Vreelandella piezotolerans: one gene and its partner. Each later gene encodes a partner of the first gene's protein in a complex. Links are inferred from orthologs where the notes say so. Each region holds a gene or a part of one and is shown in the gene's direction. Other genes may lie near its edges. The genes, in order: lptF and GYM47_RS13370.

Region 1 (11,896 bases):
AGAAAGGGCCTGCCAAGCGCGCTCGTCGATTTGATACAGCGGTGTGCTGCCTTGATAGCCGTGGGGCTGCCAGGGCGTCAGCAGTGCCGACTTGGATAGCGCGGTAATACGCGTGGAAAGCCGCTGACAGCCTTGCTCACGCTGCTGTAGAAATGCCAGCACTTGGGCGGGAAAGCGGGCAAGCTCCCCGTGCTGGTTGAAAAAAGGCTCGGCATCCAGGCGCTCGACGACATAGGGCGAGTGCTGGTCGATGCACAGTCTACCGGGATAGTCAGGGTGCAGCCCAAACGGGTGGCTGCGCAGCGCGGCAGGCACGTAGGCGGCCCGAAAGCGGCCTTGGTCATCCACCAGAAGGTTCTGGCCATCTTCCAGTCCCAGCAGCGCAACAGCCTGCCAACCTGCGCCCGTGTCCGCCAGCGCGATGGGAAAGTTAGCCGCCGCATGGCGCAGCTCAGCGTCTGCCAATGCGACTTGGGTAGTGGTTTGCGCAAAGTGGTAGGCGGTAAAACGCTGCCACATTAAACCGCCGTGGTGCTCTGGGTTGAGCGGCACCCACTGGGCAGCGTGATTCATGGCGACAACCTTCTGTGATCGGGCGTTGAGGGGTAATAAACGGTAAGGCACCTTACCAAACGTCGCTTCTACCGTCAGCGGGTGATCAGTCTACGCATCGTGATGAGGCCAATGATCGGCCCAGGCAGCAGCCACCAAATCACCAAAGGCCCCTGGTTGGCCCATAGTGCCGTGACCAGCGCAATGGAGGGAATCGTCAGGCCAAAGCCAATCGCATTCATCATGGCCAGCGCGGCGCCCAGTCGCTCCGGCGGTGCGCTGGCAGACGCCAGGGCAGAGAACTGCGCTGAGTCGGCGATCACGCTCACGCCCCAGAGGGCAAGCAGGGCCAACAGCAGCCAGGGCGACAGGCCGCCTAGCAGCGGATAGGCAAGGCACAGCGTGCCAGAGACCGCCAGTGCGATAAACGCGACCCGTGCGCTACCGATGCGTCGGCTCCACCGGCCTGCCATCACGCAGCCGGGAAGCCCCAAGGCGATGACCGCGAAGCTTAGCCACGGCTGCAAGCCAGGGGCCGCGCCCAAGCGCTCCAACTCCCTGGTGACTAAAAAGGGCACCAGCGCCCAGAGGGCGTAAAGCTCCCAGCAGTGGCCGAAGTAGCCCAGCGCGGCGGCGCGGAAGTTCTTCTCTTTGAATGCGGCAAGCCCCGCCCAAGGTCGCCCGCCGTTGGCCTTGGCAGGCAGATGTGGCCCCACGCCTAGTTGGAAAATCATCAGCGCTGCCAGAAGAGCAAGGGCAGAGGCCAATAGCAGTGGCCACTGCCAGGGAAGATGCAGGGTGAGCCCGCGCAGCAGGTGCGGCGAAGCAATGCCAAGGGTGAGCATGCCGACCAACCAGCCAAGCGTCGAGCCTGCGTGGGTGGGCGTCCAGCTCACCACTAGCTTCATGCCCAGCGGATAGATGCCCGCAAGACAAAGCCCGACCAAAAAGCGAGCCCCTGCCGCCAACGTGACGTTATCCGCCACGCTGATGAACGCCGCGTTGATCAGCGCGCCGAGTACGGCAGACATCGCAAACAGGTGGCTGGCGCGCACTCGGTCGGCCAAGCCCGTGGTCGCAATCAGCAGGGTGCCGGTAATAAACCCCGCCTGCACAGCGATAGTAAGCAGCCCGAGGTCGCTTTCGCTAAGGCCCACGGCTTCCTGCAGCGCTAAGCCAACGCCGTTAACGCTAAACCATAGCGAGGTGCCAAACAGTTGGGCAATGACGATGACCGCTAGCGGCGTGCGGGCTAACAAGGTATGGGAAAGCATCGGCCGTCTCATCCATTGAGTTGTTGTTATGGAGGGCTTTCAAGTCGTTGGACACTTATCCCAATTTATGCGGCACGACCTCATGCCCCAGCGCCTTGTAGCGTTGCCAGCAGGCACGCTTGGCGACCAGTACCTGCTGGTGCTGGTTGATGATTTCCGCGACGCGGGCGTAACGCTCGACCCCATCGGGAATGTCAGGGTGAAGATTCAGCAGGGCGGTGTCTGCCTGCGGGCTGGGCAGGGTTTGCCAGCCAAGGGTAATGGGCACGCTGTCAGCCAAGTCGCTGTCTTCCAGCGCATGGGGAAGGTAGGCGTCCTCGCGGAACTGCCACAGAGCGTCGTCGGCCTGCTCGGCCAGCGCTTTGTCTTCGCAGTGCAGGTGCAGCCGATAGCCCTTGCGGTGGATGGTCTCGGCGAGCTTACAGGCGAACTGCAGGCGGGCTTCTAGGGTGGTGTCGGGCAGAATATAAAAATCGATGCGTGCCATGGTGGCTCCAGCGGTGTCAACGCGCCTGGCAACCTAGCCGCCACGGTGCGAGTGGCGGCTAGGTTTGTAACGCTAGGGGATTATACCAAGCGGGTCAGCCAGCCGTACTTGTCATCACTGCGGCCGTATTGAAGGTCGAGCAACGTCTTGCGGATGCGTTTGGCCACTTCACTGTTGCCATTGCCCTGCAAACGAATGCGCTCGTTCTCCGTGACCAGCTCACCCACCGGCGTGATGACCGCTGCCGTGCCACAGGCGAAGACTTCGGTAATCTCTCCAGAGGCGGCACCTTCGCGCCACTCGTCGATGCTGATGGCGCGCTCTTCCGGTGTCAGTCCCGCGTCTTTGGCCAGGGTCAGGACGGAATTACGCGTCACGCCTTCCAGAATGGTATCGGTCAGGCGCGGTGTGACGATGCGGCCGTCTTTGTAAACGAAGAACAGGTTCATGCCGCCCAGCTCTTCGATCCACTTGTTTTCTGCAGCGTCGAGGAAGGCAACCTGGCTGCAGCCGTTGGCGGCGGCCTCTTTTTGGGCGGCCAGCGAGGCGGCGTAGTTGCCCCCGCACTTGGCAAAGCCAGTGCCGCCGGGGGCCGCACGTTTGTAGTGGGAGGAGAGCCAGATGGAGACCGGCTCGATGCCGCCTTTGAAATAGGCGGCCGCCGGGGAGGCGATCACGTAGTAGTCGACTTCATGAGCTGGGCGTACGCCAAGGAAAGCCTCGGAGGCGATCATGAACGGGCGTAGGTAGAGGCTGCACTCGTCGGCGTCGCTGGCGGGCGTGGGCACCCAGGCGTGGTCTTGCGCCAGCAGCGCTTTCAGTGAGCCGATGAAATCGTCATCCGACAGCTCGGGCAGCGCTAAGCGGCGGGCGCTACGGCGGAAACGCTCGGCGTTCTTCTCGGGGCGGAAGGTCCAAATCGAGCCGTCGGCATGGCGATATGCTTTGATACCCTCGAAAATTTCCTGGCCGTAGTGCAGCACGGAAGCGGCGGGGTCGAGGGTCAGTGGGCCGTAGGGGCGCACTTGGTGGCCGTGCCAATCGGCATCGACGGTCCAGCGCACGTGGGCCATATGGTCGGTGAAATGTTTACCGAAACCTGGATTTTGCAGAACGTTGTCGCGGATCTCATCGGCCATCGGCTGGTTGGTCGGCAGGATCTCAAAGCGTGTTTCTAACTGGGCATCTGAAGCTGTGGGCACGGCGTGTTCTCTCCGCTAGAGCCAAGCCCCGAAGGGCATCTATTAAGCGTATCGTTTGGACAGCGTGTGCCAGCCTATCCAGGGCACACGCTCATGCGTTCAGGTTTAACGGTTGCGTCAACGAAAGGCAACCATTGTTGGCCGGTTTGTGGGATTAGGCCTCGCCATTTTCGACTTGGGCGTCGGCTTCACGGTCCAGCAGATACTGGGTGAGCAGGCCCACTGGGCGGCCGGTGGCGCCTTTCTGCTTGCCGGAGTGCCACGCCGTACCTGCGATATCCAGGTGCGCCCAGGGGAAGTGGTCGGCAAAGCGCGATAGGAAACACGCCGCGGTGATGGTGCCGGCCGGTCGGCCACCGATGTTGGCCAAATCGGCGAAGTTGGAGTCCAACTGCTCCTGGTACTCATCCCACAGTGGCAGATGCCATGCCCGGTCCCAGGCGACTTCACCGGCCTCTAACAAGTCGAGGGCGAGATCGTCGTCGTTGGAGAGCAGGCCGGTGGCGTGGTGGCCCAGGGCAATAATGGCCGCACCCGTCAAGGTGGCGATATCCACCACGCTGGCGGGGGTGAATCGCTCGGCGTAGGTGAGGGCATCGCACAGTACCAAACGGCCTTCGGCATCGGTGTTGAGCACTTCGACCGTCAGGCCCTTGAGGGTCTTGATGATATCGCCCGGCTTGGTAGCGGCGCCGTCGGGCATGTTTTCGGCAGCGGCGACGATGAACACGGCGTTGAGCTTGGGCTTGATCGCCAATATGGCGTTGACCGTGCCAAACACGCTGGCCGCGCCGCCCATATCGAATTTCATCTCATCCATGCCCTCGCCGGGCTTCAGCGAAATACCGCCGGTATCGAACGTGATGCCTTTACCGATCAATACATGGGGCGCTTCATCGGGGTCGTCGGCGCCCTGGTACTTCATCACGATGAGGCGCGACGGCTCGGCGCTGCCGCGGCCAACGGATAGCAGCGAGTGGGCGCCAAGGGCTTCAAGTGCCTCTTCGTCTAGGATGTCGACGGCCAGCGCGCCTTGGGAATCGCGTCCCAGCGCTTGGGCCTGCTCGGCGAGGTAGCGCGGCGTACATACATTGCCCGGCAGATTGCCCAGCGTACGGGTGACGTTGATGCCTTGGCCAATGGCAATGCCGAGTGCGGCCCCCTGTTTGGCGAGCGGCGCATCATTGGCATCGCTGACGATCAGCGTCAGTTTGGCCAGGCTCGGCGCTTTGGCTGGCGACGACTTGAACTGATCGAAGCGGTAAATAGCACGCTCGGCGGCCTCGAGGGTCTTGCGCGCTTTCCAAACGGCGTCTCGATCATCGATCAGTACGTCGGTAAAGGTGACGCTGGCTTCGTCGACGGGCAGTTTGATCAGCGCTGCCATGGCGGTGTCGAGGGCTTTAATAAAAGCGGCTTCCTGGCATTTATCGCGCTCACCCAAACCCACCAGCAGAATACGCTCCGCCCCTAGCCCCGGTGCAAACGGCACGAGCTGCACGTTACCCAGTGCGGCGTCGAAGTCGCCGCGCTCCAACAGTTGGCCGATCAAGCGCTCGCTGGCGTCGTCTAATTTGGCCACGGCAGGCAGTAAGTCGCTACCTTTATAGACAGGGAGAACGAGGCAAGCCGTTTCGGCTTTGGCGGGGTTTGCGGTCTGAACGGAAAATTCCATGACGTCTCCAACAAGACAAGCAACGAGTGATTCGGGATAATGCCCCGTTATTTAGTGTTTGCTACCAGTTAGATTAGTGTACCCAAGCCATGGGCGCATTGCATGGCCACCTGCACCACTAGTCGGAGAGCGCGTTGATTCTATTCCGGTACTTAACTCGTGAAGTGTTACTGACCATGTCTGCCGTGGCGGGCATCCTGCTGCTGGTGATTATGGGCAGCCGCTTTATCCGCTATTTTTCGGATGCTGCCGAGGGGGATTTCCCGGTCACGATACTCGGCAGCCTGATGCTGTTTCACTTGCCCGGCTTCATGGAGCTGATCCTGCCGCTGTCGTTTTTTCTCGGCATTCTGTTGGCCTATGGGCAGCTCTATATGAACAGCGAAATTACCGTGATGGTGGCGTGTGGCATGAGTCCGACGCGGCTGTTTCGCGTGACGCTACTACCCGCTACGGTAGTGGCCGTGCTGGTCGGTCTTTGCAGCCTATGGTTGACGCCTGCGGGGGCACTGCAAACCGAGGCGACCCTGGAAGAGCAGCGCAGCCGTTTGGACGTATCGGTGCTCGCGCCAGGGCGCTTCCAGGATTTTGGCGGAGGGCGCACGGCTTACATTACCGATTTCAGCAGCGACGGAACTCAAATGCAGGAAGTGCTGGTGCACGAGCAGCCCATGGCGGGGGCAGAAAAAACGCATAGCTACATCACGCGCGCGGGATCGGGCTACCAGGAAACGAACGTCGATACCGGCAGCCGTTTTCTCATTTTGGAAGACGGCGAACGCTACGGCGTAACGCCCGGACGCCAGGATGCCGAGCGTTTGACCTTCGAGCGCTACACGCTGCGTTTGGGACTTAGCCGAGATCGCCAGGAGCTGGATTCGTTGGAGTACGCCACGACCGCCGAGCTGTGGCAAGATCCCGATCCACGCGCTCAGGCACAATTTCAGTGGCGGGCAGGGTTGCCGCTCATGGTCTTCATCTTAGCGCTGTTGGCCCAGCCGCTGTCACGGGTAAACCCACGGCAAGGGCGCTTCGCAAAACTGTTGCCCGCTGTGTTTCTATACGTTGCCTATTTGAGTTTACTGCTTGCCGCTGTCGATGCGATTGGGAGTGGTTCTCTGGCCGTGGCGCTGGGTGTTTGGCCGGTGCATGCGCTGTTCTTGGGGCTCGGTGTGCTGCTGCTGTGGCACTCGCAACGAAAGGGAATGCGCTAATGCTGATCGCCATGGATCGAATGGATCGCTATATCGCCCGCAACGTCCTGGCTGCCATCGTGGTGGTGCAGTTCGTGCTGCTGGGGCTTGATATCACCATTGCCTATATCGGTGACTTAGGGGACACCCAGGGCGACTACAGCGCGCTGGACGTGTTGCTCTACTTGGGGATGCGACTCCCATGGCGCTTTTACCAGTACGCGCCGGTCGCCGTGCTGATTGGCGCACTCATTGGCTTGGGCAGCATGGCCTCCAGCAACGAACTGACGGTCATGCGCGCTGCTGGCCGCTCGCTGGCGCGCATCGTTTGGGGCGTGATGAAGCCCGTGCTGCTAGTGGTCATCGTGGTGCTGCTAGTAGCGGAGTTCGTTAGCCCCAAAACCGAGCAGTATGCCGAAGCGTGGCGATTGGAGCAGCGCCAAGGCGAGGGCGCCATGCTGACTACCCGCAGTGGCTGGCAGTTCGAAGGCGATAGCGTCTACCGCTTTGGGGCCATTCGAGCGGATAACGTGGTGCTGGACTTAACCCGCTACCGCTTCGACGAGCGCCGTCTCATCGAAGCGACCCATGCCAATCGTGCCCACTGGGAGGAGGGGGCATGGCAATTGGAAGGCGTGACCATGACACGTATTTTCGATAACCGCACGGAGTCGGCGTATCAACCGAGTGCGGCATGGGAAACGGCGCTCACCCCGACCCAGTTGGAGCGGCTGCTACGTGACATCGAAAGCCAGGCGCCCAGCGAGCTATGGGCCTACGCCAATTTCCTCCAAAGCCAGAACCTTCAGGCAGACCAGCCGCTGCTCTATTTCTGGCAAAAGGTATTGATGCCGCTCACCATGGGGTCGCTCGTGCTGATTGCCGCCTCGTTCGTGTTTGGGCCACTGCGCTCGGTGGCAGCGGGTACGCGGGTTTTTTATGGCGTAGTGACCGGTCTGGTGTTCAAGTACGTGCAGGATTTGCTCGCCCCGGCGTCGACCATCTTTGGCTTTTCCCCTGTCTGGGCGGTGCTGGTGCCGACTCTTGCCTGTGCCGCGGTGGGCATCTATTTCTTGCGCCGAAATGGCTAAAGGCCGCGCAGACGCACATCAGGAGAATAGAGCAGTGACGACGCGACGTTTTACCCAGTTGGATGACGTTTGGCCCGCCGGCATAGGTCGCCGATTGGGCGCCATGCTGTACGACGGTTTTTTGGTGACGGCCATCTGGATCGCCGTCACCGTGGCTCACTTGGCCTTTTTCCGCTTCGTGCTGGGTCAAACGGCAGAAGAGATCGGTACCACGGCCTTCGACATCTGGAGCCTGCGGCTCATGCTGCTGTTTTTCGTGACGCTGTTCTTCGTCTACTCCTGGCGTCGAGGAGGGATGACGCTAGGTATGCAGGCGTGGCGGCTGCGGGTGCAAACGCTGGATGGCCATGCGATCACGTTAAAGCAGAGCCTGATACGCTGCGCGACGGCCTGGCTGTCCTTGGCGGCCTTCGGTATCGGCTATTGGTGGGTGCTGTTCGATGGGCAGCGTAGAAGCTGGCCAGACATTGCATCCAAGACCGAAACCGTGGTGCTTCCGAAAAAATAATTTTGGGCGTTTTTATTGAAAATAGCTCACCCGTCAACGGGTTATCGTATGTCTCAATGGGCTTAAGGCGAATCGATACTAAAGAACAACGTTTTCTACTTGAAAAGATGTATGCGAATCATTTACATTCATCTCATGATTTTTATGAGGTGTCGCCATGTACGTGTGTGTGTGCAAGGGAGTAACCGATCATCAGATTCGCCAGCAGATTAGCGATGGAGCGCGCAGCTGGCGAGAAGTGCGCGAAGCCACTGGCTGCGGCACCCAGTGTGGTAAATGCGCCTGCTTCGCCAAATCCCTCACCCGCGAGGCCGTTCAGGCCGTACGCGCCGAGTCTGATATGAGTCTCGCTTACGCCGTATGACGCGAATCACTCTTGTTAGACTTATCGTTAGCAAATAACTGATTTGCTTGAATTTTTGTCGTCACGACTGATACTCTCGACAGCATTGGGAGTTAGCCTTTTTATGGCCTATACTCCTTGATTAATGTAAGAGTACGCTGCAAAACAGTACGTTATTGATCAATACGCTAAAAAGGTGACGGCATGAAAGGCGATCCGAAAGTAATTCAGCATCTCAATATCGCGCTTGGCAACGAGCTCGTGGCGATCAACCAGTACTTTTTGCACGCCAAAATGTACAAAGACTGGGGCCTCAAAGTACTTGCTAAATGGGAGTATGATGAATCCATCGAAGAGATGCAGCACGCCGATAAGCTGATCGAGCGCATTCTGTTTTTGGAAGGTATCCCGAACCTTCAAGATCTCGGCAAGCTGCATATCGGTGAAAACGTCAAAGAGATGCTCGAGTGCGATTTGAAGATCGAGCACGACGGCCGCAACGACTACATTGAGGCCATCACCTACTGTGAGAGCGTCAAGGACTACGTGACCCGCGATTTGCTTCGCGATCTGCTGGCCGACGAAGAGGGTCACATCGATCACATCGAAACCCAGCTGCAACTCATCGATCAGGTCGGTATCCAAAACTACCTGCAAAAACATATGGCACTGGCCACTGACGAAGAGTAAGACGTCGTCCGCTTGGCAGTAGGCGATTAAGCGCCGAGCGCTAGCTAATACAAAACGGGCAGCCCCTTGGGGCTGCCCGTTTTGCGTTTCAATGCAAAGTGTTGACCTGATATTTATCGACTGCTCGTGGCCAGCGTAGCGTCTTGATCCAGCGCACCAGGCACCGGCTCATCCACGCTAAACGTGGCGCGGCTCAGGCGGCGTACCCGTTTCATAAACAGCGCGATACAGACCAGCGTGCCAAGGGCGGCGACGATATAGCTGGTTTGCAGCGGCAGATTAAAGCCAATCGGTGCATAGGCCAGGTAAGTGAAGGTTGCCATGGTCATGAAGACTGCCGGGATGGACGTGATCAGGTACGGCTTACGCGAGAGCACAAGGTACATGGTGCCCGTCCAGAGCGCGATCACGGCGGTGGTTTGGTTGGCCCAGGAGAAGTAGCGCCATAGCAGCGTGAAGTCCATATGTGTCAACGCGTAGGACGCCACGAACAGCGGCAGCGCAATCACGATGCGCTTGACGATGGGCTTCTGCTCTACCTTCAAATAATCGGCAATGATCATGCGCGCGCTGCGAAACGCCGTATCACCCGACGTGATGGGCAGCACGATGACACCCAATACGGCCAGCGTGCCGCCCACGGCGCCTAGCATGGTGGTCGAGACTTCGCTGACCACAGCGGCTGGGCCGCCTGCCGCCAACACGTCAGACAACGACTGCTCGCCCTGGAAAAGACTCATGGCGGCCGCCGCCCAAATCATGGCAATCACGCCTTCGGCAATCATCATGCCGTAAAAAATCTTACGCCCGTTGGTTTCATTTTCAGTGGTGCGCGAAATGATCGGCGTTTGGGTGGCGTGGAAGCCCGACAGCGCGCCGCAGGAAATGGTCAAGAACAGCAGTGGGAAGATCGGTGCGCTATCCGGGTGCATGTTCTGGAATGACAGCTCAGGGATCGGCGCGCCCGTGACGACCAAGCCAATGCCGATGCCTGCGGCGCTAAACAGCAAAAGTGCTCCGAAGTAGGGATAAATACGCCCAATGACTTTATCGATGGGCAGTAGCGTTGCGATCAGGTAGTAAGCAAAAATCGCCAGGATGATCAGTGTCAGCGATAGCGATGTCATGTTGGCCAACAGCGCCGCAGGCGACGTGACGAACACGGTGCCCACCAACAGCAGTAACAAGATCGCAAAGCCGTTGACCACGTGCTTCATCGTTTTGCCCAGGAACTTACCCGCCAGTTGGGGAAGGTGAGCACCGTGGTTGCGAATGGAGATCATGCCGGTCAGGTAGTCGTGAACCGCACCTGCGAAAATGCAGCCAATCACGATCCATACAAACGCCACCGGGCCATAGAGCGCCCCCAGGATAGGGCCGAAAATGGGGCCTACCCCGGCAATGTTCAGCAGCTGAATGAGCGAGTTGCGCGTGGTATTCATCGGTACATAGTCGATGTCGTCGCGCATACTGAACGCCGGTGTTTGACGCTTACGATCGGCGACAAACACGCGCTCGACGAACTTGCCGTAGGTAAAGTAACCCACGACTAATAGCACTATCGAGAGAATGAACGTAATCATAAAAAGCACTCAACTGGTCAGGGAGGGTGTCAAGCGAACGGCTAGGCAGCAAGCCACGCTTATTTAGCCGGGGTGAATGTACAGAGACGTGTCGATAAGTGCTTTACGACTTTAGTGGTCTGCGACGTTAGTCGCTGATACACAAAATAAAATGGGCAGCCACAAGGCTGCCCAGTGCTAAACGTGGCCTTGATCGAGCGTTAAGAAGAGATCACGCCGCAAGCCATGCGTGCGCCGCCGCCGCCGAGATGAGGCTCATCTGCGTAGGTGTCGCCCCCGGCGTGAATCATCAGGCTGCGCCCAGGCATGTCTTCCATGCTCAAGCGCGGGGCCAGCACCGGCAGGTTGGCTTCACCGTCGTCATTTACCGTCAGCACGGGCAGGTCGCCCAAGTGGCCGTCACCGTAGGGGCCTTGGTGGGTGCCCGTCTCTTCAGGATCATAGTGGCCACCGGCCGATAGCGCGGCGGTCATTTCGCCGCTGTCGTTTTCAGCGGGCTCACAGCTGGCATTTTGGTGAACGTGAAAGCCATGAACGCCCGGTTCCAAATCGGTCAGCGAAGGCGTCAGCAGAACGCCGTGCTCGGTATGCTCGATGGCCACCGTGCCGATGGACTCCTCCACTCCGTCGGCGCTGACCTTATGCATCTCGACATCCAACGACTCGTTGGCGTGAGCCGCCGTGGCCAATAGCATACTCGCCGCGATACCGGTGAGGGGTAGTAGATAGCGCATCTTGGTTGCTCCTTTCCTTGTCCATGGAAGCCCTGCTCCAGGGCACTCTTTCAAGGTAGCTGCCTGCTGCCTCCCCTGCCAGAACGATGCGAGCCCTCGGTTGCGCTCGTGACCTAAGGGCTCAGCCACACGACAAGGAGAGCATGGGCGCGCTAGCGCAGCGTTACGTTCGCCCCAGCGGATGACATAAGCGCCCTAAGTCGCGACAATAGCCAGCGACGACATACCCCTATTGCCGTGTTCTCGGCCTACGTTGCGAGGAGACCCATGCAGCCACTCACCATCCTCTATCAGGATGAGCATCTTGTAGCGGTGCATAAGCCGTCCGGCCTATTAGTGCACCGCTCAGCGTTGGCGCGTGGAGAAACCGAGTTTCTGCTCCAGCGCCTGCGCGACCAGCTGGCCAAGCGGGTTTACCCAGTACATCGGCTGGATCGGCCGACCTCCGGCGTCATGGTGTTTGGCCTCTCCTCCGAGGCCGCCGCCCTGCTCAGCGAGGGCTTTAGCGAACGCCAGGTGGAGAAGCGCTACCTCGCGGTAGTACGCGGTAAAGCACCGGAGCAG
Region 2 (12,139 bases), 2.3 Mb from region 1 along the record:
GTCCACCAAGATCAAGTGGGCAAGATCGCCCTCTGTCAGCGCGGCCGCGCTGGGCAGGCGATCACACCACACATCGCCATTGACGAGTAAAAACGGCGCCTCACCTAGCAGAGGCAGCGCCTTGCGAATGCCTCCGCCGGTTTCGAGTGGTTGTGGCTCCACGCTCCAGTGAAGGTGCAGTTGGTGTGCCGAGCCATCACCCAGCGCCCCCATGATCTGCTCGGCACGGTAGCTTACGTTGATCACCACCTCCTCGATGCCCGCACGCTTCAAACGCTCCAGGTGGTGGACGATCAGCGGTTTGCCCGCTACGGGCAGCAGCGGTTTCGGGCAGTGGTCGGTGAGTGGGCGCATCCGTTTGCCCAAGCCCGCCGCTAGGATCATCGCTTTCATGGCGTTGATGCCTCCAGGCGCTGGAGAATGGCGGGACGCAGCACCTCGCGGACCCAGTCGGCAAACTCATCGTGTTCGGGAAGGGCCATTAAGCTATCTTCCAAGTGGGTTAAAAAGTGCGGCAGGCGGGCCAAGTAGCCTTGCTTGCTGTCACGCAGCGTCAATCGACAAAAAATGCCCAGGACTTTGAGCGAGCGTTGGGCGGCCATCGCGTGGCACTGGGCCAAAAAGGCAGCCTCGCTCACCGAGCGGGTCAAGCGACCCTCTTGCCGGGCTTGCTGATAGAAGGTACTCACTAGCGCGGCAAACTGGTCAGCGCTGAAACGGCAGTAGCGACCTCGCAACAGCGAAATGACGTCGTAGCTGAGCGGGCCTGCCACGGCGTCTTGAAAGTCGATCATATAAAGCGTCTGATCGTGCCACATCAGATTCATCGCATCGAAATCGCGGTGAACGCTCACCACCGGCTGTTCTAGGGCGCGCTCGATCAAGCCCGTGCGCAGTGTTTCCCAACTGCCGGGAGCGGATAGCGACAGCCAGCGCTCCAGGCACCATTCGGGAAAGAGATCCAGTTCCCGGGCGAGCAGGGCGGCATCGTAGGCGGGAAGAGCGGCCGGATTGGCGCGGTTTTGCAACTCGGCAATCAGTGACAGCGCCGCCAAGTGGTTCTCTTTCGTGCGTGCCGGGTCGGTAAAGGTAGCCTGCAGCGGCGTATCGCCCAGATCGTCGAGCAGCAAAAAGCCGGCCTCCAAGTCGCTGGCGTGAATGGCGGGAACCGGTAGCCCGGCGGCGTGCCAGCGCTGGCCGATGGTCACAAACGGCGCGGAGTCCTCCTGGGCAGGTGGCGCATCCATGATGATTTGCGTGTTGCCATCCGGTAGCGTTAGCCGAAAATAGCGCCTAAAACTGGCGTCACCGCCCGCAGCAGAGAGGCGAAGAGTGGCACGGTCGAGGCCGTGGTGTTGCGCCGCCCACTGAGTGAGGGCGTCGATCCGAGAAGAGGACATGCAAGCTCCTTGCTGGTCGGGCATCATGCGGGCTGTATAATACCGATTCTGGATGCCAAGGATAACGAACATGGGCAAGCGAATCTCGCGCACCGTACCGGTTGCGCATACGCTGCTGGGCAGTTTGCTCGCTGGCGCCTCGTTTTCAGCGGTGGCACAGGACCCAACCCTGCCCGCAGAGGCGCTGGACTGGCAGGCCTGGCGCCAAGACGAAGCGTCGCAACAGCTATGCCGGGGGCGCTATGTGATGCCCGGCTACCGCTTGCCAGCGGAACAGAACCCAGAAACGCTTTCGGTGGAAACCGACGAAGTGGACTACGCCGCCGATGGCGAAGCCTTGCTGCGGGGCGATGTGGTGCTGCGCCGAGGTAATACCGAGCTGGAGGCCGAGCGCGTCTTTCTTCCGGCGGATCGCCAGCGGGTGGATGCCGAGGGGAGCCTGGCCATTCGTGATGGACAGGCCCTCGTGCGCGGTGAACAAGCCACGCTGATGCTGAACGAAGATCGCGCCTCGCTGCGTAACAGCCACTACGTGCTTTACGAACAGCATCTGCGTGGGCAAGCCCGACAGCTAGAGCAGACTGGCGAAAATCAGTACCGCCTTCAGGAGGCTACGTTTACCACCTGTGACCCCGGTGCCAATAGCTGGCAACTGGTGGGTAGCGATATTCGTCTCGATCAAGCCTCGGGGTTTGGTACCGCCCGTCACGCGCGGCTGGAAGTCAAAGACGTCCCGATATTTTACTGGCCGTGGCTGCGTTTCCCCATCGATGACCGCCGCCATACCGGGCTGCTCTCGCCGTCAGTGAGCTTCTCAAGCGATGGCTTCGATTATACGCAGCCGTTCTACTGGAACATTGCACCGAACCAGGATGCCACCATTACCCCGCGCTGGATGTCGGACCGTGGTCTGCTGCTCAACGGAGAGTATCGCTACCTGCTCGAGGGCAGCCAGGGCTTGGTGGAGGGCGGCTATCTCGATAGCGACGGCGGCACCAATAACGGCGATAACCGCTTCGAAGGCGACGACCGCTGGTACATTGATGCTCAGCATGCAGGACGGCTCACGCCGCGCAGCGACTATCGACTGCGCTACGGCGCGGCCAGCGATGGCCGCTATTTCGACGACTTTGGCGGCGAGTTCGGCAACAGCGACCGCGTCAGTATGGAGCGTCTGGCCCAGGTCGATTATCGCGGTGAGCGCTGGCAGCTCGACGCAAGGGCCCAGGGCTTTCAGCGCCTGGAAGACCCGCTCAGCGATACCGATCGTCCGTTCTACCGCCTGCCGAGTTTGACCGCCAACGCCAACTGGCAGCTAGACAACGGCCTGTATACGCAGTGGCGCTCGAACGCGACCTACTTCTGGCGCGACGTGGATGAGCGGCGAGTTCCTGAACGCGAAGCGGCCATCGGTTCGCGCCTGCACCTGACGCCCGCCGTGGGCTGGCGCTACGAGCAGCCTTGGGGCTATATCGAGCCGCGCACCGAGCTTTGGCACACCGCGTACGAATTGGATTATGGCGATCGGGTGACCGATCGCGCCACCTCGCCTTCGCGTAGCGTGGCGATCACTTCCATCGATAGCGGCTTAGTCTTCGAACGTGAACTGGAGCTCGGCGGGCGCGATTATCGCCAAACCCTCGAACCCCGGGTGAACTATGCCTATGTGCCGCGCACCGACCAGACCCAACTACCCGATTTCGATAGTCGCGAGCGGGCGTTTTCCTGGGATCAGCTCTGGTCGCCGCACCGCTTCTCTGGAGCTGACCGCGTGGGCGACCTCAACCGCGTCTCGCTCGGCGTACAGTCACGCTTGATCGAAGATAGCGCTGGCCGGGACCGACTCACCTTCGGTGTCGGTCAAAGTTACTATTTCTCCGAGCGGCGCATCGATAGCGAAGGCGACCCGGACACGCTGCCGCCGCGCCCCAGCGAAGACCCTTCCGTGAATCCGGAAAGCCGCTATCAGGCCACCCGTGACCGCTCTCCGCTGGTCACTCGCCTGGATTGGCAAATATCGGATCGCTGGAGTACCGGTTACGAGTGGCTTTACGATGATGAGCGTGAACAGACCGAGCGCTCCAGCGTGGACGTTCGCTATCGCCATCCGGAGGGGCACGTAGTGAACCTTGGCTACCGTTGGGAGATCGAAGGGTTCGATCCGAGCGTGGTGCCGGGGGACGATGGTTTCCGCGACTACAGCCGTGAAGAGTGGGATCTTTCGCTGGCGTGGAAAGCGAGCCCAAGGATTGATTTGATTGGCCGCTACCTGCACGATCAAACCAACAACCGTCCCTTGGAACAGCTCGCGGGCCTGCAGTGGAACGACTGCTGCTACGGCGTACAGCTGGTATGGCGTGAATGGATCGACGACAACGATACGGCGCGGGTTGGCGATGACTTCAACGACCGCGGGCTATTTTTGCGCTTCGTGTTTCGTGGTCTAGGTGGCGTGGGCCAAGAGGCCGACGGCTACTTTGAACAGGCGATTCCTGGCTACCGTCCCACGCCCTTATGAACGACCACTTTAAAATAGCGACTGAAAGAGACTTTTTATGATGATCAGAAAGACCTTGCTGAGCTGCGCGCTGAAGAAACGAGCCACCCAGCTGTCCGCAGGCAGCCTGATGGTGCTCTGCCTGGGCACGGGTGCGGCGCTGGTTCCGCTGACCGTTCATGCGCAAAACTTCGAGTCGGCCCAGCGTCAGCAGTTGGATAGCGTCGTCGCAGTCGTCAATGATGGCGTCATCATGCGCAGCGAGTTGGATGACCGCATTGCCCAGGTGGAGCAGCAAGCAGCGGCTCAGGGCGGCAATTTGCCGCCGCGTAACCAGCTGGCCCAGCAAGTGTTGGAGCGTATGGTCATGGATGAAATCCAGCTGCAAATGGCCCGCCGAGCCAATCTGAGCGTGGATGACACCGAACTCAACCGCCAGCTGCGCAGCATTGCCGAATCCAACGGCATGACGCTGGACCAGTTTGCCGATGCGGTAGAAGCCGACGGCATTACCCTGGCCGACGTGCGCGAAGACGTACGTCGTGAAATGTTAATGCGCCAAGTACAGCAGCGCCAGATCAGTCAGCGTGTCACGGTCTCCGATCGCGATGTGGAGCGTTTCTTGAGCCAGCAGCCGAGCCAGCAGCAGGGCCAAGCCTTTATCGAAGAAACCCGTGCCCGCCATATCCTGGTGGAACTGACGCCTACGCGTAACGAGAACCAAGCCCGTGCCCGCGCAGAAGAGGCTCGCCAGCGTTTACAGCAGGGCGCAGAGTTCGCGTCGGTGGCCCGTGAGTACAGCGACGATCGTGGTAGCGCCATGAACGGCGGCGACCTGGGCTGGGTGCGCCCTGGACAAACGGTCCCTGCGTTTGAAGAAGCCATGACGTCTCTCAGCCCGAACCAGCTCTCCGAGCCTGTGCGCTCGCAGTTCGGCTATCACGTCATCGAAGTGCTGGAGCGTCGCCGTCAGGACGTGACCGAAGAGAGCCGTCGTGAGCAGGTGCGCCAAGCGATTTTCCAGCGTCGTGCCAACGAAGAGCTGCAAACCTGGCAGCGTGAAATCCGTGAACAGGCCTTCGTGGATATTCGTCTCTAATGACGCGGCCGCTGCTGTTGACCACCGGTGAGCCCGCGGGCATCGGGCCAGAGCTTGCGCTGATGCTGGCCGCTCGTGGGCAATTAGCCAACACGGTGGCGGTGGGTGACCCGCAGATGCTGCGCCAGCGCGCCGCGCTGCTCGGGCTGGCCGTAGAGGTCGTCGAGGCCACGCCGGGTGGCTTGGATATATCCTCTCCAGGGCGTTTGGTGGTGTGGCCCGCCACACTGCGAGCGCCTGCCACGCCTGGGGTGCTCGATCCCGCCAATGCCCGCTACGTGTTGGAGACACTGCAAATCGCCGTAGACGCCTGCCAAGCAGGGCAGGCTGCGGCTATGGTCACCGCGCCGCTGCATAAAGGGGTCATCATCGAAGGGGGTTTTCCCCATTTCACCGGCCATACCGAGTGGTTGCGCGACGCCTGTGGCGTCGATGAGGTGGTGATGCTGTTGGCGACCGATGCCGCGCTGCATGCCAAGAACCCGCTTTGGCAAGGCAGCGGCGATTTGCGCGTGGCGCTGGTGACGACTCACCTGCCGCTGCGTGACGTGGCCGATGCCATCACATTCGAGCGGGTCACCCAGATTACTCGCCTGCTGGCCGCTGACTTGAAGCGCCAATTCGGCATCTCGAATCCGCGCATTGCGGTGTGCGGCCTCAACCCCCATGCCGGGGAGGAAGGGCATTTGGGGCGCGAAGAGCTGGACACGATCATTCCGGCCCTCGACGCGCTGCGTGCCGACGGGTTGGATATCCAAGGGCCGCTGCCCGCCGATACGCTATTCACGCCGCGTCATTTGGCCGGGATCGATGCCGTTCTCGCGATGTATCACGACCAGGGCTTGGCAGTGCTAAAATACGCCGGCTTTGGTCAGGCCGCGAACATTACCCTGGGGCTGCCGCTGGTGCGTACCTCGGTGGACCACGGCACCGCGCTGGATTTGGCGGGCCACGGTACTGCCGACCCCAATAGCCTGGGCGTCGCGCTTGCCCTCGCGCAGCGGCTTGCCGCTCAGCGTGCCAGCTCCCTGGCCGCTTCATGAATCAACCCTCCAAGGAACACTGTTAGATGTCTCAAGTGCCTCAGCAGCACCGTGCTCGTAAACGCTTCGGTCAGAACTTTCTGCGTGACCTCGGCATCATTTCGCGTATCGTCCGCGCCATTGGGCCACGCGAAGGCGACCGACTCGTCGAAATTGGCCCCGGGCAAGGTGCACTGACGGCGCCGCTGCTGGAAGCGGCGGGAAAGCTGGAGGTGATCGAGCTGGACCGCGATCTGGTTCCAGGCTTGCGAGTACAGTTTTTTAACTACCCTGAATTCGTGATTCATGAAGGCGACGCGCTGAAGTTCGATTTTGCCGAGCTCAAGGGCGAGGGCCCGGCGCTGAGGGTAGTGGGTAACCTGCCTTACAACATTTCCACGCCTTTGATCGTGCATTTGCTGAGTATGGGCAGCGCCATCGCCGATATGCACTTCATGCTGCAGAAAGAGGTGGTGGAGCGCTTGGCCGCCGAGCCGGGCAGCACCGACTGGGGTCGCCTGTCGGTGATGGCGCAGTACTACTGTCAGGTCGATCAGCTGTTCATCGTGCCTCCGGAGGCCTTCGTGCCGCGCCCGAAGGTGGACTCCGCGATCGTGCGTCTCACTCCCTTTGAGCACCTGCCCCACATCGCCGACGATCCGGCCCTGCTGTTCGAACTGGTCAAGCTGGCCTTTGGGCAGCGGCGTAAAACGCTGCGCAATAACCTGAAAGGGCGGGTCAGCGCCGAGACGTTGGAAGCGTTGGGCATCGACCCGGCGCGACGCCCGCAAACCCTGACGGTGGCGGAGTACGTCACCATCGCCAATCAGGTCGCGGCCAACGAGTCGGCCAGCGCAGACAACGACCGCCAGGGAGGCGACGAGGGGTGAGTGGTTTGGAGATCGAGGTCAGCGTTACGCCCGAGTTTCGTGATGCCGAGTCGAGCGACAGTGAATCCCGCTACGTGTTTAGTTACACCGTAACGGTCCACAATCAAAGCCCACATAGCGTGCAGCTAATGGCGCGTTACTGGAAGATCACCCAGGGCAGCGGCGATAGCCAAGAGGTACGCGGCAAAGGCGTGGTGGGCCAGCAGCCGCTGATTGGCCCTGGTCAGCGTTTTCGCTACACCAGTCGAGCGATCTTACAAACGCCGGTGGGGGTGATGGAGGGGGCTTATACGCTGCTCAATACCTATACCCAACGAGCCTTCGACGTGCCCATTGCACCGTTTCGGCTCGCCGTTCCACGGCAGCTACATTGACGCTGTTCAGGCGTGGGACGGTCGCCTGAGTTGACGATCTAAATGGTCACAAAGGCGCAACGCCAGTTGAACGATCGTCAGCGTAGGGTTGGCGTGGCCGACGCTTGGAAACACGCTTGACCCCGCTAAGTACATGTTTTCTTGGTCGAACAGGCGACAGTCACTATTGACGATCCCCTGTTCGGCGCGATGGCTCATCCGAGTACCGCCCATATGGTGGCGCCCCGCCAGCTCGCCTTCGCTGGGCATTACGACAGGCTGGGCAGCTAACCAATCAGCGAGCTTTAAGCGCCCGATATTCTGGTTGAGCAGGTGTTCTCCAAGTAGCAGCATACTGTCGCGAATGGTGTGGCGGTCTAGCGCTGACTGCTGCCAAATAAGCCGACTGCGTGGGATACCGAACTCATCGACCTCCGTATCCAGCGCCACTCGATTGTCGAAACGCGGCTCCTGCTCCCAGGCGGCGCGTAGAATCACGCCATGCATGACGCGACCTTGGGCTTGCCACGTGGAGAGCTGTTCTCCTAGTGCTGGCGCGTCTTGTGACAGCGTATTGATCAACTGCTGAGTGGCCTCCCCGTTCATGCGGTGTAAGCGCAGGCCGCAGTTGAGCAACTGGCGCTTGGAAAGCATATCGGGAGTGGGGGATAAAAAGACGTTGTACTCTTGATCCAGCCCCAGTGCCTGCGGCTCAAACAGCAGTGCTTGGCCCACGGAAGCATGCGGATGCTCCATCCAATAGCGACCCAATGTCGAGGCGTTGCGGATAAGCTGACCATTGGACTGCTGGTTTAACCACAGCAGCAGTCGCGAGTTTTCGATGCCGCCGCAGGCGAGTACGAAGTATCGTGCACGAACCTGGCACTCATCCCCCTGAAAGTTACGCAAGGTGGCGCGCTCGACTCGGCCAGCGTGACGTTCAAGCGCCACCAAATTGGCCGTCAGACAGTAGTTAACATGGGCAGACGCATTGAGTGTGGCGGCATATTTATCTTTCAGCCGCACAGGGTTGCCCAAAGAGAAGTAAATACGCTCAAATCCTGAGCCGGGCACCGGGTAATCGGCATGGGGCTGCGTTAAATTCAGTAGCTTGGCGGCCTGGGTGTAATAGGGCGCGAGCGCCTCTTGAGTAATTGGCCAAGCCGTATCAGGGGCGGCCGTCTTTGCAGTAAAATCGTGGGCGTCCAAAGGCCTACATACCCCGCCCCAGTGATTGGTAGAGCCACCTAAATAGCGTAGGCGTGCGTCATCCAGGGGAATGTAGGGGTCGCCGACGACCTCGCCTCGGTAAATGGCTTGGGAGCGCTCGCTGTAAGAGGCCTCTCCACCTTCGCACAGCAACGTACGATGGCCTTGCTCAGCCAGCGTCACGGCCATGGCGATTCCGGCTGCACCGGCACCGATGATGCAGATGTCGTAGTCGGTTGCTTGGGTCGCGAGGGTGTCAAAGGCGAGATACATTAGCGATCTTCAGCGCTTAGCAGCCAACCGTTCACCAGTACCGGCGCCGGTGGAGAGACGGATTGTGCAGCCGCTATCGGCCACCGGCTTAGGGTGAGCACGGTGCCTGTCGAAACAAGCAGGCATCTTAAAACGTCTCGGCGGGCAAGATCGATCGGGGAGTGACGCGGCAAGTAAGGGCTCATCAGCGTACCGTTATCCTTAACAGAGAGTCGCGAGCTGTCTGAGTACATAGTGATGTAACTTTGCCGATTGCTCCAGAATTTTTGTGCTGCTGGAGGGAGATAACGCCGAGGCGTTCCCCTGAGTCGTTAGGCGTGTTGTCCATCATTTTCATTCCATTCATCACAAGGCCTTAGCCTATGAGTACGTACGCCATTGGCGATCTCCATGGTTGCCATGCCGAATTTGTCAGCCTGTTGGAAAAACTACGCTTCAACCCGGCCCAGGATAGGCTTTGGCTGGTAGGGGATCTGATTAATCGCGGCCCTGGTTCGCTCGCTTGCCTGATGGAGGCCAAGGCGTTGGGGGGGGCCGTGCGCTGCGTGCTGGGCAACCACGATTTTCATTTGCTGGTGGTGGCTCGTGGGGGCGGCAAGTTGAAAAAGAACGATACCTTGGACGATATTCTGGCATCTCCCCAGCGTGAGTCGCTGCTGGATTGGCTGCAGAACCAGCCCCTGGTCGTGCGCGAGGAGAGTACGCTCATGGCGCACGCGGGCCTACTGCCAAGTTGGAGTGCCGAGCAGGCGCTAGCGCTTAGCGGTGAAGTGCAGTCGGCACTTCAGAGCGAGCGTTCGGGCGAGTTTCTGTCCCAGCTTTTTGGCAATCAGCCGGATCGTTTTCGGGACGACCTGGAAGGCATGGATCGTCTGCGCTGTATCGTCAACGTGTTGACCCGGATGCGCTTCATCGACACCCAGGAGCGTCTCGATTTTGCGGCCAAAGAGGGGCTCGATAGCGCCCCTGATGGATTCGCTCCCTGGTTCCAGTTTCCACGTCAGGATGATATACGCCTAATGTTTGGCCACTGGGCCGCGTTGGAGGGGCGCACGCCCCACGCCAAGATCAACGTCGAGGGGCTGGACACCGGCTGTGTATGGGGCGGCGCGTTGACCGCTATGAATCTGGAGACCGGCGAGCGCACCTGCGTGATTAGCCAGCAAGGAGGCCGTTAAGTGTTTCAACAGGATGCTCTTACCCAAGGGTTAGAGGTGTACCGGGTAGGTGGAGCAGTGCGGGATGCGCTGCTGGGCTGGCCGGTGGTCGATCACGACTGGGTCGTAGTAGGGGCGACGCCGGACGACATGCGTCGGCGGGGCTTCAAGCCTGTGGGTCGCGACTTTCCGGTTTTTTTGCATCCCCATACGTCAGAGGAGTATGCGCTGGCGCGCACCGAGCGCAAATCCGGTCATGGCTACGGGGGCTTCGATGTGTATGCCAGCCCGGACGTGACGCTGGAAGAAGATCTGTCACGGCGTGACCTGACGATCAATGCCATCGCTCAAGGGACTAACGGAGCGCTGACCGACCCGTTTCACGGTCGGCAGGATATCCAGCAACGCCTGTTGCGCCACGTATCGCCTGCCTTCAGCGAAGATCCGCTGCGGGTGCTACGTACCGCGCGCTTTTTAGCTCGCTATGCGCATCTGGGCTTTGCCATCGCCCCAGATACCCAGGCGTTGATGCGTCATGTCAGTGAAAGCGGCGAACTTGGCCATCTCGCCGCAGAGCGGGTGTGGGTCGAGACCGAAAAAGCGCTTGGCGAACCCAATCCAGAGCGCTATTTCACGACGCTACACGAGTGCCAAGCGCTGGCCACTTGGTGGCCGGAACTTGCCGATGACGAAACGTTGGCTGCTGCCCTCGATGCGCTAGCCAGCGCGCCTGAGACCTCGTCACCCGCGCTGGCCCACTGGCGCTATGCGCTATTGGTGTCGGTGCTTAGTGATGAGCAGCGCGACGCGTTAGCGAGCAGGCTGCGGCTGCCCAACGCGGTGGCGCAGTTGGCCCGCCATACCGCGCTGACGAAAGCGCTGCTCAATGAACCGCTCGACGATGAGCGAGTGCTGCACTGGTTGGAGCGCTTGGATGGCTGGCGCAAACCCGCTCAAGTCATTGCGCAGTTACAACTTGTCAGCCGTTTGGCACCGGCGCGCCAACCCCGGCTTGAGAAGGCGTGGCAAGCCGCTCAGGCAGTGAGCCCCCAGGCATTGCTCGGTGAGGGGTATCGTGGCGCCGCCCTAGGAGACGCGCTGCGCCAGCATCGCCAAAAAGCGGTGGCAGGCGCGTTAGACGAGGGGGCGTCGCGCTAGCGCGCTATGGCCACCCGGAGCTGCGGGTCGGCTTGGGAAATCCAGCGGCCTCGCCAGTGAAAATCGATCGGCCATAGGCGTTGGTCGCCTAAGGTAAAGCGCTTCCAGAGTGTGGCATAGGGGGTTTGGCAGGCGGGGTGGCGCGTGTTGGGCAAAAGCTCCGCCAGGGGTTGAAGCACGAAGGCGTTACGGGTGATTTCGCCACGCGGCAGCGCGACGTCATCGATGACCCCGCAGGCATCGCCGACGGTCAGTAGATCGATGTCCAGCGCGCGGGGGCTGCATTTCATCATGTCCGGCGTTCGGCCGTGGGCGATTTCGAGCTCTTTGGACCATGCTTGAAGCTCGCTCACCGACCAGTCGCTATAGAAAGCGACCACCAAGTTGTAGAAGTTGCGGCTATCGTTGAAGCCGACCGGCTCACTTTCGAAAATGCGTGATATCTGCAGCGGGCCGAAGGTATCTTCCAGGGCGTCTAGGCAAAGTCGGATATGGGTGTCAGGATCGATGTTGCTGCCCAAGCTGAGTGTGACCAGATTCATGACGATGTGTCCTGCGTGGCCTCCGGCAGCGTGCCGCGCGTGATTTCCAGGCCGACGCTGGCCGCTTGAGGAACGGCACCGGGTTTGCGGACGGTCATGCGAAGCCAACTGATCGGAAATTCGTGCTGCAAGCAGGCAGCAAGGCGCTCTGCGAACGTTTCCACCAAGGCGAATTGATGCTCGTCGGCAAACTGCTGGATTCGCTGGCAGATAGCGGCATAATCCAGCGTTAGGCGTAGCTCGTCCGTGGCGGCCGCTGGCCGAATATCTGTTGCCAGCGATAGATCCAGGCTCAGCGATTGCGTTATCGTGCGTTCCCAGTCGTACACACCGATGACGGTGTCGACGGTGAGTGCTTCGATCAAAATGCGGTCCACAGGCCTTCCCCCAGGGTCAACAAGCGGGCGATTGTACTTGAGGATGACCAGAAACGACAGTAAGGCAGCGGCGTCGGCCGCCCATGCCAGGGTAGGCAGTCCATGATATGGATCGTAATCGGTTATTTGAGCGGTAGTTGGCTGGCGGCGGTGAGCGTATGT

Evidence for each region.
Region 2: lptF (region 1) and GYM47_RS13370 share a complex: the UniProt entries of both Escherichia coli proteins name them as parts of the lipopolysaccharide transport and assembly complex. The link is inferred for Vreelandella piezotolerans from one-to-one orthologs.

Annotation. Positions count from the first base shown.
Region 1 is NZ_CP048602.1:628,409-640,304, forward strand. Bases 4,520-7,364 are described here. They hold lptF (LPS export ABC transporter permease LptF), read left to right. Parts: upstream 4,520-5,324; coding sequence 5,325-6,404; downstream 6,405-7,364. Other genes in these bases: GYM47_RS02915 (leucyl aminopeptidase), read right to left, coding at 4,520-5,190; lptG (LPS export ABC transporter permease LptG), read left to right, coding at 6,410-7,364. Also shown: GYM47_RS02895 (SapC family protein), read right to left, coding at 1-573; GYM47_RS02900 (MFS transporter), read right to left, coding at 648-1,826; GYM47_RS02905 (DNA polymerase III subunit chi), read right to left, coding at 1,882-2,313; GYM47_RS02910 (branched-chain amino acid aminotransferase), read right to left, coding at 2,394-3,515; more of GYM47_RS02915, read right to left, coding at 3,670-4,519; more of lptG, read left to right, coding at 7,365-7,474; GYM47_RS02930 (RDD family protein), read left to right, coding at 7,509-7,982; GYM47_RS02935 ((2Fe-2S)-binding protein), read left to right, coding at 8,140-8,346; bfr (bacterioferritin), read left to right, coding at 8,530-9,015; GYM47_RS02945 (carbon starvation CstA family protein), read right to left, coding at 9,129-10,598; sodC (superoxide dismutase family protein), read right to left, coding at 10,799-11,332; GYM47_RS02955 (pseudouridine synthase), read left to right, coding at 11,600-11,896. UniProt on the Escherichia coli protein: Part of the ABC transporter complex LptBFG involved in the translocation of lipopolysaccharide (LPS) from the inner membrane to the outer membrane.
Region 2 is NZ_CP048602.1:2,912,412-2,924,550, reverse strand. What follows is about bases 1,107-4,194. They hold GYM47_RS13370 (LPS-assembly protein LptD), read left to right. Parts: upstream 1,107-1,470; coding sequence 1,471-3,918; downstream 3,919-4,194. Other genes in these bases: GYM47_RS13365 (peptidylprolyl isomerase), read left to right, coding at 3,956-4,194; GYM47_RS13375 (aminoglycoside phosphotransferase family protein), read right to left, coding at 1,107-1,400. Also shown: N-acetylmuramate alpha-1-phosphate uridylyltransferase MurU, read right to left, coding at 1-393; more of GYM47_RS13375, read right to left, coding at 390-1,106; more of GYM47_RS13365, read left to right, coding at 4,195-4,996; 4-hydroxythreonine-4-phosphate dehydrogenase PdxA, read left to right, coding at 4,996-6,039; 16S rRNA (adenine(1518)-N(6)/adenine(1519)-N(6))-dimethyltransferase RsmA, read left to right, coding at 6,066-6,908; Co2+/Mg2+ efflux protein ApaG, read left to right, coding at 6,905-7,282; GYM47_RS13345 (FAD-dependent oxidoreductase), read right to left, coding at 7,289-8,743; GYM47_RS13340 (symmetrical bis(5'-nucleosyl)-tetraphosphatase), read left to right, coding at 9,106-9,921; GYM47_RS13335 (tRNA nucleotidyltransferase/poly(A) polymerase-related protein), read left to right, coding at 9,922-11,058; folK (2-amino-4-hydroxy-6-hydroxymethyldihydropteridine diphosphokinase), read right to left, coding at 11,055-11,600; folB (dihydroneopterin aldolase), read right to left, coding at 11,597-11,977; glycerol-3-phosphate 1-O-acyltransferase PlsY, read left to right, coding at 12,080-12,139. UniProt on the Escherichia coli protein: Together with LptE, is involved in the assembly of lipopolysaccharide (LPS) at the surface of the outer membrane. Contributes to n-hexane resistance.